2 regions of the Streptomyces sp. NPDC020898 genome follow, and region 2 is predicted to be linked to the other one. Evidence: riboswitches for the same ligand, from Rfam matches in the RefSeq annotation. Region 2 holds a riboswitch; the other holds the start of a gene.
What was found. Region 2 has a riboswitch for glycine ahead of gcvP (aminomethyl-transferring glycine dehydrogenase). Riboswitches for the same ligand answer to the same signal wherever they lie in the genome.

Region 1 (4,206 bases), on a different contig from region 2:
GTGCGTTGTGGCTTGTCGCGCAGTTCCCCGCGCCCCTGGGGGTTGCCCCTGCGGGGCTGCCCCCCGGGGCGAGTTCATCAGTAGCCGTGTTGGTAGAAGGGGCGGACTCGGTCTCTCAGCCAGTCTGTTACCGGGTCCTTTGCCGCGTCCAGGAAGACGAGGTTGACCGGCCAGCCGGGGTCTGCTCTGCCGAGGGCCCTGGCCAGGGCGTCCATCGGGATGGTGCGGGCGACCGGGTCCCAGGGGGAGAGTTCGACGCCCACGAACATGAGGGGGGCCGAGGTCTCGATGGTCGCCAGGCAGCGACGGGCCGTCAGTACGACGCCGGTGCCGGCGAACTCCGCCGACGCGGCGGTGAGGAAGTCGACGGGGTCCTCCTGCCAGTGGGGTTCGTAGAGGCGGACCCGGCCGCCGCCGGCGCCGTCGAGGACGGTGCGGCCGGAGCGGCAGAGTTCGGCCACGGCCGGCGGGGGCAGCGGGACGCCGACCAGGCCGTCCGGGTTCACGGCGATGCCGACCTGGGGCGGCAGTCCGCGGGCGAACTCGACGGCGGGCGCCACGGTGTACGGCACATGGGGGCCGACGACCTGCCGGTACTGCTCCTCGGAGCTGAAGACCGGTACGTACGCCTGGCCCTCGATGTCGAGCGTGGGCAGGTCGAGGGGCCCGGTGTGCGGGCCCCCGCCGGACGGGAGGGGGACCCAGACGAAGCTGCGGCCCAGGACCTCGACGATGCGTGCGCCCGCGCCGGGGACGCCGAGGGACGCCGAGAGCACCTCCTCCAGCTCGTTGCCGGGCCAGCCGCCGTGGGAACGGGGATGCGCCGGTGCGGGGAAACCCCCGGAAAAGTCCGGGGGGATGTCCGCCGGGATGTCCATCTGCCTACCGCCTGCTGTGAACCGCTGCCATGACTCCTCTTAATGAGCAAAACCCTAACCGGCCCCGGGAGGTACGAGGGTCAGTCCGCGAAGTCGATCCTGCGCAGTACGTCCGCCGCGTCCCGGTCGATCAGCACCGCCGAGCCGCAGCCCTCCGGCAGAAGCCCCTTCTCCGCCGCGCGCAGCAGCCGCGAGGCGGCCTGGCGGTGGCGCAGGAAGGCGTAGCGCGAGACGCCCCGGCCGCGCTCGCGCTGACCCTCCAGGGCCTGGTCCGGGGTGACGTCCAGGAGCAGCATGTGCAGGGTGCCGCCCCGGCGGCGGGCCTCGCGGGCCAGCCAGCCGCGCACCCATGCCTGCGTACCGCAGTCGTGCACGACGACTCCGGCGCCGGAACGCAGGGCGCGGTGCAGCCCGGCGTAGTGGGCGAGGCGGACGAGGGGGCGGTAGACGGCATAGGGGAGGAAGGAGGGCGTACGGGCGTCCCAGCGGTCGCGGGTGTTCTGTGAGTCGATGCCGGTGCCGCGCACCGCCCGGCGCATCAGCGTGGACTTGCCACTGCCGGGCAGGCCGGTGACCACGACGAGGTCGCGGGCACCGAAGGTGAGGCCGTGCGGGCTGTGGCCCGAACGCTCCCGGAGGTCGCGGATCACGGGTGCCGAGTGCGAGGCGCACACCTCCCGGGCCGGGGCGGCCGGCTGCTCGGGCAGCGCGAGGGCTGGGGTCGTCGCGTACGCCGTGGTCCTGTTCACCGTGATCGTCCTCCCATGGGGTTGGGAAACCCATCCCCGTCGAGTGTAAAGAGAAGGTAATACGCGGTGTCTCTTGATTGGGTCCCCTTACTGCAACAGGCCTGCTACAGGGCGATATGCGCGCCTGTCGCGGAGCCGTGTGTCCTCTGTGAAGGGTCCCCCTGCCGCGCCCGGAGAATGCGTGCGATGATGTGCGCGCCAACTGCATACCGGCCGCTTGAATCCGCGCGGGAGAGTTCCGGACACCTACGGGTGGCCGGGCGCCGAAGGAGCAAGTCCCTCCCTTGAATCTCTCAGGCCCCGTTACCGCGCGGGCGAGGCACATCTGAAAAGCGGGCCGCCGGTCCTGGTGACCAGCGGCTCCACCCACGGTGCAAGCCATGTCTTCATGGCGAACCTCTCAGGTTCCGATGACAGATGGGGAGGAACGACCTCGCCGTCATGCCCTGGGAGCACAACCGATGAGCAGCACTTCTGCGCGTAAGACCGCCCTCGATGCCCTGCATCGTGCGCTCGGCGCGACCATGACCGACTTCGCCGGCTGGGACATGCCCCTGCGGTACGGCTCCGAGCGCGACGAGCATCTGGCCGTGCGCACGAAGGCCGGCCTCTTCGACCTCTCCCACATGGGCGAGATCACCGTGTCCGGGGCCGAGCCGGCCGAGTTCCTGAACTACGCCCTCGTCGGCGACCTCGCGGCGGTGGGCGTGGGCCGCGCCCGCTACACCATGATCTGCGTCCGGGACGGCGGCATCCTGGACGACCTCATCGTGTACCGGCTGGCCGACGCCGAGTTCATGATCGTGTCCAACGCCTCCAACGCCCAGCACGTCCTGAACGAGCTGAGCAACCTCGCCGAGGAGTTCGACGTCGAGGTCCGCGACGACCGCGACGCCTACGCGCTGATCGCCGTGCAGGGACCCGAGTCTCCGGGAATCCTGAAGTCGGTGACCGACGCCGAAATCGACGGCCTCAAGTACTACTCCGGCCTGCCCGCCACCGTCGCCGGCGTCCCCGCGCTGATCGCCCGCACCGGCTACACGGGCGAGGACGGCTTCGAACTGTTCGTGCAGCCGGAGCACGCCGTGGAGCTGTGGCAGGCCCTGACCAAGGCGGGCGAGGGCGTCGGCCTGGTCCCCTGCGGTCTGTCCTGCCGGGACACCCTGCGCCTGGAGGCGGGCATGCCGCTGTACGGGCACGAACTGTCACTCTCGCTGACCCCCTTCGACGCCGGGCTCGGCAGGGTCGTCAAGTTCGACAAGGCCGGCGACTTCGTGGGCCGTGCGGCCCTGCGCGAGGCCGCCGAGCGCGCTTCGCAGGAGCCGCCGCGCGTCCTCGTCGGTCTGGTCGCCGAGGGCCGTCGCGTCCCGCGCGCCGGGTACCCGGTCGTCGCCGACGGCCAGGTGATCGGCGAGGTCACCTCGGGCGCCCCCTCCCCCACCCTCGGGAAGCCGATCGCGATGGCGTACGTCGACGCCGCGCACTCGGCACCGGGCACGCCGGGCGTGGGCGTGGACATCCGGGGCAGTCACGAGCCGTACGAGGTCGTGGCGCTGCCGTTCTACAAGCGCCGGAAGTAACTTCGGCAGCGTCGGAAACGACCCGTTTCCTGCCCGCTCACGGGCAGGCAGTCTCCCTGTAGTACCCCATGCAGGACCAGTCCCCCGCGTACAGGAGAATTCAGGCCATGAGCAACCCCCAGCAGCTGCGCTACAGCAAGGAGCACGAGTGGCTGTCGGGCGCCGAGAACGGCGTCTCGACGGTCGGTATCACCGAGCACGCGGCCAACGCGCTCGGCGATGTCGTGTACGTCCAGCTTCCCGAGGTCGGTGCCACGGTGGCCGCGGGCGAGACCTGCGGTGAGCTGGAGTCGACCAAGTCGGTCAGCGACCTGTACTCCCCGGTCTCCGGTGAGGTCACCGAGGTCAACGAGGACGTCTCCAACGATCCTTCGCTGGTCAACTCCGCCCCGTTCGAGGGCGGTTGGCTCTTCAAGGTGCGGGTCGCGGACGAGCCGGGCGACCTGCTCTCCGCGGACGAGTACACCGCGTTCTCCGGCAGCTGAGACACCCGGGCTTGAGACACAGGCTTAAGACAGGCGTAAGGACGTACTGAACCCATGTCGCTTCTGAACACTCCCCTGCACGAGCTCGACCCGGACATCGCCGCCGCCCTCGACGCCGAGCTGAACCGCCAGCAGTCCACCCTGGAGATGATCGCCTCGGAGAACTTCGCTCCGGTCGCGGTCATGGAGGCCCAGGGCTCGGTCCTCACCAACAAGTACGCCGAGGGCTACCCCGGCCGCCGCTACTACGGCGGCTGCGAGCACGTCGACGTCGCCGAGCAGATCGCGATCGACCGGGTCAAGGAGCTGTTCGGCGCCGAGTACGCCAACGTGCAGCCGCACTCGGGCGCCTCCGCCAACCAGGCCGCGCTGTTCGCGCTGGCCCAGCCCGGCGACACCATCCTCGGGCTGGACCTGGCTCACGGCGGCCACCTCACCCACGGGATGCGGCTGAACTTCTCCGGCAAGCAGTTCGCCGTGGTCGCCTACCACGTGGACGAGGCCGGTCTGGTCG
Region 2 (4,206 bases):
TGGCCGAACTCGGGCCAGGTGACCGGCTCCATCTCGACGGTCGCGTTGAGCTTCATGGTGCAGGAGCCCAGCGGGATCATGCCCCGGTCGAGCGCGTAGTCACGGTCGGCGAGCCGGCGCAGGTAACGCAGCATCGCGGTCTCCGAGCGGTGCTGCTGGAAAACGGGGTGCGTGAGGATCTCGTCGGTGCGCAGCAGCGCCCCCGGCAGCGTGTCCTCGGCACCGGCGTCGAGCGCTTCGATGTCACCGTCGACCCCGAACGCCGTCCATACGGCGCTCAGTTGGGCACGTGTGGTGGTCTCGTCGCAGGAGATCGACACCCGGTCGGCGTCGACGAGGTGCACATTGACCCCGTGCGCGCGCGCCGTAGCGGCGACCTCGCCGGCCTTCCCGGGCACCCGCGCTGTGAGCGTGTCGAAGTAGGCCCCGTGGACCACCTCGACACCGCCGGCCGTCAGCCCGGCGGCGAGGATCGTGGCGTACCGGTGGGTGCGCCGGGCAATGGTCCGCAGCCCCTGGGGCCCGTGGTACACGGCGTACATGCCGGCCATCACGGCCAGCAGCACCTGAGCCGTACAGATGTTGCTGGTCGCCTTCTCACGGCGGATGTGCTGCTCCCGCGTCTGGAGGGCGAGCCGGTACGCCTTGTGCCCGTCCGCGTCGACGGAGACACCGACAAGCCGCCCGGGCAGGCTGCGCGCGAACTGCTCGCGCACGGCCATGTATCCGGCGTGCGGCCCGCCGAAGCCCATCGGCACCCCGAACCGCTGGGTCGTCCCGACCGCGATGTCGGCGCCGAGCTCACCGGGCGAGGTGAGCAGCGTCAGGGCCAGCAGATCGGCGGCGACAGTGACCACGGCACCGAGCCCGTGCGCCTGCTCGACGACGGGCTTCAGGTCCCGTACGGCACCGGAGGCGCCCGGGTACTGAAGAAGCACGCCGTTGATCTCGCGCCCCGCGATGTCGTCCGGGATGCCCGCGCTCAGGTCGGCGACGACGACCTCGACACCGGTCGGCTCGGCCCGCGTCCGAATCACGGCGACGGTCTGCGGCAACGCATCCGCGTCGACCAGGAAGAGCCCCTTCTTGTTCTTGCCCATACGCCGGGACAGCGCCATCGCCTCGGCGGCCGCCGTGCCCTCGTCGAGCAGCGAGGCGCCGGAGGTGGGCAGCCCGGTGAGGTCGGCGACCATGGTCTGGAAGTTGAGCAGCGCTTCGAGGCGCCCCTGCGAGATCTCCGGCTGGTACGGCGTGTACGCGGTGTACCAGGCGGGGCTCTCCATCACGTTCCGCAGGATGACGGGCGGGGTGAACGTCCCGTAGTACCCGAGCCCGATCATGGACCCCAGCACCTGGTTCCGGTCGGCCAGCGACCGCAGTTCGGCCAGTACCTCGGACTCGGTGCGCGCGCCCGGCAGATCGAGGGCATCGGCGTTCTTGATCACATCCGGGACCGCGGCGGCCGTCAACTCGTCGAGCGAGCCATATCCGACCTGCGCGAGCATCTTGGCCCGGTCCTCGTGGTCGGGCCCGATGTGGCGCCGCTCGAAGGGAGTTCCCTGTTCGAGTGCGGCGAGCGGAATGCGATGGGCGGTCATTACGGAGGCCTCCTGGTCGTCGCGACCTTCGAGGGGCACCACGGCACGGGTGCCCGAACGGCCTCCCCCTCTGTCATCTCGACCTGAGAGCTTCACCGGGCCGCCAAGACGCTGACGTACCGGTTTTCACCGTCGGTGAGAGCGGAAACCGTCGACACCCGCTCTGCTTTCCAGAGTGACCTCGTCCGTGCGGTACAGGGGCCTGAGAGATTCCGGGGAGGAGTTGCTCCTTCGGCGCCTCCGAGGTTCCGGAGGACTCTCCCGCACAGGGTCAGCAGCCGTTGGCCAGCCTATCAGCGGGCTCCACGCACAGACCTTCGAGTGGCCACCATCACCAATGTGCTCTTTTGTAGTGCTTACGGATGAGTTGCGACCATACGGGAGGGCCCGTGCAGACCGACATCGATCCGCGCCACCTGATCGGCCGCAAGGCCTTCGACCGCAACGGCACCAAGATCGGCACGATCGACGAGGTCTACCTCGACGACGCGACAGGGGTTCCGGAGTGGGCGGCCATCCGCACAGGGCTGTTCAGCCGGGACGCCTTCGTGCCCCTGGAGCCCAGCGAACTGGTCGCCGGCACCCTGCACGTCCCCTTCGAGCGGGCGCTGATCAAGGACGCTCCCGACTTCGGCGTGGGCCGCCACCTCTCTCCGGAACAGGAACTCCAGCTGTACCACCACTACGGCCTCGACGTGGCTCCCCCGCCCCCGTTCCCGGACCATGACTTCGGCAGGCTGGCAGGCACCGACGACACCTGATCCGGCCCTTCCACGGCGCCGTCGGGTCTTCGCGGCCCAAGGTCCACCAACGGCAGCGGATCCGCCGGCTCCAGCGCGGGATCGTCGGTCCGGAACGTGCGCACCCGCCCAGGCTGCTCCGAGTCCGGCGTCTCGAACCGGACGGTCACCCGCCCCAGCCCACTCCCCTGCACCCACCCGTGCCCGAAGTCGGCATGCCGTACGTCGTGCCCCGTGGTCCAGCGCCGCTCCACAGGCACCTCCAGCGCCTCGACGGCCTCACGCTGCGCCTCCTCCACCGGCTCCAGCGCCGCCAACTCCCCGGCGGCCTGGGCGAACAGATCCTCCTGCGTGTAGTCGGCGAGGCCGCTGACCCCCACCCCCAGCAGTCGCACACCACCCGTCGTGTCCACGGACTCCAGGAGCCTGGCCGCCGCCTCCCGCACCACCGCCGGGTCGTCCGTGGGCCCCCGGAGCGTCTCGGACCGGGTCAGCGTGGAGAAGTCGTACCGCCGCACCTTCAGGACGATGGTCCGTCCCGACAGCCCGGCCTCGCGCAACCGCCGCACACACCGGTCCGCCAGCCGCTGCACCTCCGTCCCCACCCGGCCCCGGTCGTGGATGTCCACGTCGTACGTGTCCTCGACCGACACGGACTTGGTCTCCCGCTCGGCCACCACGGGCCGCTCGTCACGTGCCAGCGCCATGGCGTACAGCGCGTGCCCGTGGGCCTTCCCCAGCAGCCGTACGAGCTCGTCCTCGCCCGCCTCGGCCAGCTCGTCGACCGTACTGATCCCGACCCGCCGCAGATGATCACCGGTCGCCGGGCCGACCCCGGGCAGGGTACGCACCGACATCGGCCCGAGCATCGCCCGCTCGGTCCCGGGGTCGATCAGCACCAGCCCGTCCGGCTTCGCCTGCTCCGAGGCGATCTTCGCAAGCATCTTGGAGGCGGCGAGTCCCACCGATCCCGTAAGCCCCGTGACAGCCCGTATCTCCGTGCGCAACCTGCTGCCGGCCAGCCGCGCCGACTCCTCGTCCCAGGCGGCTCCCCCGGCCTCCAGGTCCACGAACGCCTCGTCCAGGCTGAGCGGCTCCACCAACGGCGACAAACCGTGCAGGAGCCGCATGACCTGCTCGCTGATCGTCCGGTAGAAACCGCCCCGGGGCACGAGATACGCGGCGTTCGGCGCGAGTCTGCGCGCCTGCGCCATCGGCATCGCGGAGTGCACCCCGAAGACCCGGGCCTCGTACGACGCGGTGGCCACCACTCCACGCGGCCCGAGCCCACCCACCACAACGGCTTTCCCGCGCAGACTCGGCTTGGACGCCTGCTCCGCCGAGGCGAAGAAGGCGTCCATGTCGAGATGCAGGATCGTGGGCGCGTTTCTCACATCTCCGATGCTGCCCTACGCCACTGACAACGCCTCGGAAGGCGGGGCACCACCAGGGCCTGCCTCAGCGAACGGCAGGCTCTAGACCGCCCGGTTGCGCCGCCGTGCCAGCTCGTCCGCGGGGTTCTGTCCGACGAGCGTCTCGCCGGTGTCGACGCGCTCGCCGTGCAGTTGCGAGAGAGCGCTTTCCACATCTCGCCACACGACGCCGACGGCGATGCCGAAAATGCCCTGCCCGCCCTGGAGCAGCGCGTGCACCTCATCGGGGGAAGTGCACTCATAGACGGTCGCACCGTCGCTCATCAGCGTCATGCGCTCCAGATCTCGGAACTCGCACGCCCGCAGATGCTGAACCGCCGTACGGATGTTCTGCAGTGAGACACCGGTATCCAGAAAGCGCTTGACGATCTTCAGGACGACAACGTCCCGGAAGCTGTAGAGCCGCTGCGTCCCCGACCCGTGAGCGGGCCGCAC

Region 1: another riboswitch for glycine. It lies ahead of gcvT (glycine cleavage system aminomethyltransferase GcvT); the one in region 2 lies ahead of gcvP (aminomethyl-transferring glycine dehydrogenase).

What each region holds. Positions count from the first base shown of each region.
Region 1 is NZ_JBIRRV010000010.1:243,965-248,170, forward strand. Features, by position in the region: gene ACH4TV_RS29685 (enhanced serine sensitivity protein SseB) at 78-878, opposite strand; gene ACH4TV_RS29690 (AAA family ATPase) at 959-1,633, opposite strand; glycine riboswitch at 1,846-1,946, shown strand; gene gcvT (glycine cleavage system aminomethyltransferase GcvT) at 2,089-3,207, shown strand; gene gcvH (glycine cleavage system protein GcvH) at 3,315-3,692, shown strand; gene glyA (serine hydroxymethyltransferase) at 3,747-4,206, shown strand, end outside.
Region 2 is NZ_JBIRRV010000031.1:55,601-59,806, forward strand. Features, by position in the region: gene gcvP (aminomethyl-transferring glycine dehydrogenase) at 1-1,598, opposite strand, end outside; glycine riboswitch at 1,779-1,872, opposite strand; gene ACH4TV_RS46060 (PRC-barrel domain-containing protein) at 1,988-2,359, shown strand; gene ACH4TV_RS46065 (DNA polymerase IV) at 2,281-3,732, opposite strand; gene ACH4TV_RS46070 (MerR family transcriptional regulator) at 3,814-4,206, opposite strand, start outside.